2 linked regions of the Acidisarcina polymorpha genome follow. The protein of the gene in region 2 interacts with the protein of the main gene of each other region in a pairwise test. Links are inferred from orthologs where the notes say so. Each region holds a gene or a part of one and is shown on either strand. Other genes may lie near its edges.

Region 1 (3,046 bases), 2.4 Mb from region 2 along the record:
AATCGAGGCTTTCTGCGCCAGCTTGACCGTAAGCAGAAATGGAGATCCGTTTGCCAATGCCGTGGGCGTAGTCACAATACTGGCAAAGCCGGAAGAGTCCGATGCGCCAGCCAGGTGTCCCGCCATAACCAGCAGTCCCAGGCCGTAGATCAGTAGCATTCCGCATTTCCGCTGGGCATCCGGTCGCAACCGATGCTTAGCCCACCGCCAAAAAGAATAGAAACCCAAAGCATCCCCCACCAAGCAGCATCGCCTCCGCGGATCGATTGCACAACCTTGTGCAATGCTCTGATTTCTCGTAGCGGAACGAGCAGTGGAATTCCCTACTGGCCAGCCTCTTCCCGAATACAAGCTACTCACGGCCGCCCAAACCATACTAGGGTAAAGGTGAAAATGCTCTAGAATAAGGCAAAGGTTCGTGGCCAAAATGGATTCATCATTCGACGCGGGAATCGCTGAAATAGAACCGTCACATTCAGGACTAGCCTCCATTCAAGTCAAGCTGCCCGACGGCAGTGTGCGTGAGTTTCCCCGCGGCTCAACCGCCTTCGATGTCGCCAACAGCATCTCTCCGCGACTGGCCGCGGCCTCGGTCGTCGCCAAGATCAAGGCGCTCCATCGCGCCGCTAGCACGCCCGCTGCTGAGCTGGACAAGGATGTCGAAGAAACGGCAGAAGCCGAAATGTACGTCGACCACGATACTGCCGTGGAGCGGCTGGTCGATCTGCATGCGCCACTCGAAGAAGACGTGGAGTTGCAGCTGCTGCGCGAAAACGACGCAGAGTCGCTCAAAGTGGTCAGGCATTCAGCCGCCCACGTGATGGCCACCGCGGTGCTCGAACTCTTTCCCGAAACCAAACTGGGCCACGGCCCGGCGACCGATGCGGGGTTCTTCTACGACTTTTACCGGCCCACCCCGTTCACGCCCGATGACCTCAAAGCCATCGAAGCGAAGATGGCCGAGGTTGTCGCCCGCGACCAACGCTTTCTGCACGAATTCGAAGATCGCGAAGAGGCGGTGTCAAAGTTCCGCGATACCGGCGACTTCATGAAGCTGCACTTCGTCGAGCGCTTCACCAAGCCCGGCGAGATGGTTTCGCTCTACCGCAATGGCCACTTCACCGACTTCTGCCGCGGGCCGCATGTGCCCACCACCGGCCGCGTCAAAGCATTCAAAGTCCTCAGCCTCGCGGGCGCTTACTGGCTGGGCGATGAGAAGAATCCGCAGCTGCAACGCATCTATGGCACCGCCTTCTTCTCGCAAAAAGAAATGGACGCCCACTTCGCCCGCCTCGAAGAGATGGCCAAGCGCGACCATCGCCTGCTGGGTAAGCAGCTCGACCTGTTCTCGATTCAGGAGGTCGCGGGCGCCGGCCTGATCTTCTGGCATCCCAAGGGCGCGATCATTCGCAAGACCATGGAAGACTGGATGCGCGAAGAATGCCTCCGCCGCGGTTATTCCATGGTCTACACGCCGCATGTGATGCGCCGCGAGCTATGGAGGATCAGCGGCCATGAGGGCCATTACGCGCAGAACATGTATACGCCGATGGAGCTCGACGACGCCGAATACCGGCTCAAGCCGATGAACTGCCCGGGCCACATCCTGATCTACAAGAACTCGCCGAAGAGCTACCGCGACCTGCCCGTCCGCTACGCCGAGCTTGGCAACGTCTACCGCTACGAGCGCTCCGGCACCATGCACGGACTCTTGCGCGTGCGCGGCTTTACCCAGGACGATGCCCACATCTTCTGTACCCCGGAGCAAGTTGAAGACGAGATGGCCGGCTGCGTCGAGTTTGCCGAGGTGGTGCTGAAAACATTCGGCTTTCAAGAGTTCAAGGTCGAGCTCTCCACCTGGGACCCCAAAGACAGCAAGAGCTATGACGGCACCGCCGAGCAGTGGCAAATGGCCACACTTGCCATTGAGAGCGTGCTGCAGCGCAAGCAGATTCCGTACAAGACCTTCCTTGGCGAAGGCGCTTTCTACGGCCCGAAGATCGACATCAAGCTAGTCGACGTTTTAGGCAGACTTTGGCAGCTTTCAACGGTGCAGTTCGACTTCAACCTGCCCGCCCGCTTCGATCTGGAGTATGTAGGAGAGGACGGCGAACGCCATCAGCCCGTCATGGTCCACCGCGCGCTCTTCGGCTCGGTTGAAAGATTTTTCGGCGTCCTCATCGAACACTACGCCGGGGCCTTCCCGCTATGGCTCGCGCCGGTGCAGATCGGCTTAGTGCCCATCAGCGAACGCCACCGCGAATACGCGGAAAAGATACAGCAGCAGTTACAGAAGCATGGCTTCCGCGTCGAACTCGATGGCCGCAACGAAAAAATGAACGCCAAGATCCGCGACTTTACCTTGCAGAAGGTGCCATACGTCCTCGTCATGGGAGACAAAGAAGCGGAGTCAAATGCAGTCAGCGTGCGCGCCCGAGGCAAAGGCGACCAGGGTTCGGTGGGCTTTGAAGAATTCTTGACCCGGATTCAAGGATTGCTCGAGAGCAGGTCTATGGAGTTGTGATTGGATATGAGTACTGGCCGGTTTGAATGAACAGGGCCATCGTTTGATTCTGTTCCTGGTTAATTCTGTTCCTGGTCAGGAATGGCTCATGTCAGTCCAAACCAGTCCGCTGCACGGAGCCTAATCCGGTTTCGGCTCGCTGGTAGTCATGCTGAACAGTGATGAAGAGTCCGAGCAGTGGACTAGTCCCCCTATCCATCGGCTACAAAGGATTGGAGCTAGGAGAAGCTGAATGTTCCGGCCTCTGTTTACTCGACTCACTTTCGGGTTTTTCGCAATCCTCATTGTGACTCGACCCGTGCTGGCTTTGGATTCGCTCGGCAACGTTCACTTTCCTACATCGTGTAAGCCGGGTACTCAAAAGACCTTCGATTCGGGCGTGGCGTTGCTGTACTCCTTCGAGTTTAGAGAAGCCGAAGCCGCTTTCCACCGCGTTGAAAAGGAAGACGCGAAATGCGTCATCGCCGGGTGGGGCGTGGCGCTCTCCACTACCGAACGGGCGGGAGCGAATGCTCCGCCAAA
Region 2 (3,052 bases):
GGGCGCAGTCCGCTCAATGACGAGTTCCTCGCGGGTCACAGGTACTTCCACTGTTTGGGTCTCGGTGATGACCTCTTTGCGGATGCGAACTTCTCCGCGGCTCACGCGGTCCTTCTGGACCCGAAGAATTTCGCCCAATAATTGGATACGCTGCGGACCTTCCACGACGGAAGGGGTCGCCGGCTGGCTGTAATCGTAGGAAGAGGCTTCGTTGCCGAGGTCTCCGCCATTTTCAACGAGAATGCGCTCCGCATCTGCTTCGCGGCCGGGAGCGTTCACAGTCACGACCGAACCCTGCTCTCCGCTGCTGAAACGATGTCCAAAGTAGCGGGACCGCTCTTCCGGAACCGACAGCCCAGAGAGAGACTGATGAACGTCTTCACTCGAGTAAGCGCTTCGGTCGGTGTAGGGGTCAGCGCCGGTAATCTCGTGGCTGGCGAAGTCGCCGCGGGTGCGCTCGTCTGCATACGGCTCGACCGGCTCAGAGCTGAAAAAGTTACGCACCTTGTCCCAGGCGCTCTCTTGGTTGCCAGCAGCATGAGCCGGCTTATTGGTCGAAGAGGCCGTTGTGCCTGCCGCTCCGGTGTCAGAAGGATTGCTGACTCGAGTCGCGACACCAATTTGACTGCTGCTGAAACCGGCATCTCGCAGCTGACTTACCGCATTTTCAGCCGCGGATTCATTCGTAAAGTAAGCGACGATGGTCGTCGATGATGCGGTGGTATTCGCCATGTGAAAAACTCCTGTAGTTCGTCAGTCGTGCTGGTGAACTGAACAAAGCTCCGCCCCTTCCCCATTTGAGGGCGACAAGCTTCAATGAAATTTAAGGATTGTTGATGAAGGGCGCTCTTTCCGCGAAAGAGTTCATGTGCTTGGTGACTTCATCCTCCCGCCGCCCTCGCAATTCAACACACACGATTGGTAGGTTTTATTGCGGGAAAGGTTGCACAACTTCGAATGTGGAAAACATGAATTCACCCGCATGAATTAACCTCCCCAATTAGCCAGATGATGGGTTCATCAACAAAGCGCTCGCGAAACCTCCCTTGCTAAAGCGGGCGTTTTCCGGCATACTCATAAGAGTGTCTCAGCGCCAAGTTGAGACCAGTCGCACACCACGGCCGGATGGCTCTAGGTTCCTGGCGGTGGGAGACGAGGAAAAATGTCAACTAAAGTATCCAAGAATATAGCGAAGGCGCGCGCGCAGGTGGAGAAGCGTCCTTACTCCCTGGCCGACGCGGTGCCGCTCCTGCAAAAAGTTAAGTTTGTGAAATTCGACGAAACCGTCGACCTGACCCTCCGACTCGGAGTCGATCCTAGGCATGCCGACCAGATGGTTCGCGGCACGGTCGTTCTACCCCATGGTCTGGGGAAGACCAAACGGGTGGCCGTCATCGCTTCAGGCGATCGTCTCAAGGAAGCGGAGACCGCAGGCGCTGATTTTGTTGGCGGGGAAGACATCGTCGAAAAGATCCAGAAAGAGGGTTGGACGGATTTTGACGCCCTCATCGCCACTCCCGACATGATGAAGTCCGTTGGACGCCTGGGTAAGGTGCTCGGTCCGCGCGGCTTGATGCCTAACCCGAAGACCGGTACGGTGACCAACGATGTTGCCGCCGCCATTCGCGAGATCAAGGCCGGTAAGGTGGAGTTCCGCACCGATAAGACGGCGCTGGTTCATGTCCCGGTCGGCAAGCTCTCGTTCCCGGTGGAAAAGCTGATCGATAACGCGACCACGGTGATCTCGAGCGTGGTCCGCGCCAAGCCTTCGGCGGCAAAGGGTAAATACATCAAGGGAATCACCATCAGTTCGACCATGGGCCCCGGTATCGCGCTTGATAGCGCGGTTGCCGACTCCGCGGCGAAAGCCTGAAGATAGCCCTCGCTTCTAGCGCTAGCCGCTAGCAAGCTCGCTGGGCAAGCGCACGACCAAGCCGCTATGCGGCAGACAGAATCGGATTTTTAGCTGAGAGCTAGTAGCTAAAAGCCAGAGGCTATTTATGGCATTGACCAAAGTAAAGAAGGCGGAGAAAGTCGCCCAGCTCGCCAAAGAGCTGGAAGGCTCGACCAGTGCGATCGTAGGCACCTTCGCCAAGTTGACTGTAGCGCAGGATTATTCCTTGCGCGGCGTCGTGCGCAATGCGGGCGGCCGTTATCGCGTACTCAAGAACAAGCTGGCTGCGCGTGCGTCGCAGGGAACCGGCGTCGAGGCAGCGCTCCAGGGGCTTAAGGGCGTCTCGTCGGTCGCTTACACCTCCGGCGACCCGGTTGCACTCGCGAAGGCGCTTTCCGCCTGGGTTAAAGACAACGCTGAATTCACTTTCAAGCTGGGCATTGTTGAAGGCAAGGTCATTACCGTTGAAGAGGTTGGTCAACTGGCGACCATGCCGGGTAAGGAAGAGATTTATGCCAAGCTGCTCTTCCTGATTCAGTCTCCTGCCCAGCGTCTGGCAACGGTGCTCAATGCCACCGGTCGCGACCTCGCCGTCGTGCTGAACCAGGGCGTCGAAAAGGAGAAGTTTGCGGGCAAAGCGGCTCCGGCTGCCGCCAAGGCAGAGGCTTCGGCAGTGGAAGCTGCTCCGGCGCCGGCGGCAGCAACCGAAGCTCCTGCTCCGGCAGAGGCAGAGTCGACTCCTGTGGTTGAAGCTGCGGCGCCTCCAATCGAAGTGGCTCCCCCAGTTGAGGCTGCTCCTCAAGCCGAATCCCGCCCGGATGGCCCCTCCGCCAACGAGCAGGCAGCCAGCGAAGACCCGGTTGAAGGCAAAGTGGAAGCAGTGGCCGAGACTCAGAATCCAGAGACGGCGGCTGCCGCGCCAGAAGCGCCAGCCAGCTAAGGATTAGAAGTGGCGGCGCAGTATGGCCGCTTAGTGAAGTTTCGCGGCGGAAACCAATGAGGGGTGCTGGTCTGGGCACAACGGAAACCTCAAAGGGCTATGCGGCAACCGGAGCGCGGAAGTTCTCCGGATCGATGGGCAAAGTTGGATTGACAGGTTTCAGGTAAGAACAAATTTCAGGTAGTGGAGAGAATCATGGCGGATCTGCAGCAGTTGGA

What was found.
Region 1: the proteins of rplA (region 2) and thrS interact in binary tests that used the Escherichia coli proteins (3 or more experiments, as listed by UniProt). The link is inferred for Acidisarcina polymorpha from one-to-one orthologs.

The regions. Positions count from the first base shown.
Region 1 is NZ_CP030840.1:1,744,469-1,747,514, forward strand. What follows is about bases 2-2,975. They hold thrS (threonine--tRNA ligase), read left to right. Parts: upstream 2-427; coding sequence 428-2,524; downstream 2,525-2,975. Other genes in these bases: ACPOL_RS07600 (M23 family metallopeptidase), read right to left, coding at 2-159; ACPOL_RS07610 (tetratricopeptide repeat protein), read left to right, coding at 2,757-2,975. In the rest of the region: more of ACPOL_RS07600, read right to left, coding at 1-1; more of ACPOL_RS07610, read left to right, coding at 2,976-3,046. UniProt on the Escherichia coli protein: Catalyzes the attachment of threonine to tRNA(Thr) in a two-step reaction: L-threonine is first activated by ATP to form Thr-AMP and then transferred to the acceptor end of tRNA(Thr). The rate-limiting step is amino acid activation in the presence of tRNA.
Region 2 is NZ_CP030840.1:4,098,799-4,101,850, forward strand. What follows is about bases 38-3,017. They hold rplA (50S ribosomal protein L1), read left to right. Parts: upstream 38-1,162; coding sequence 1,163-1,873; downstream 1,874-3,017. Other genes in these bases: ACPOL_RS17425 (YsnF/AvaK domain-containing protein), read right to left, coding at 38-732; rplJ (50S ribosomal protein L10), read left to right, coding at 2,001-2,834. Outside these bases: more of ACPOL_RS17425, read right to left, coding at 1-37; rplL (50S ribosomal protein L7/L12), read left to right, coding at 3,030-3,052. UniProt on the Escherichia coli protein: One of the primary rRNA binding proteins, it binds very close to the 3'-end of the 23S rRNA. Forms part of the L1 stalk. It is often not seen in high-resolution crystal structures, but can be seen in cryo_EM and 3D reconstruction models.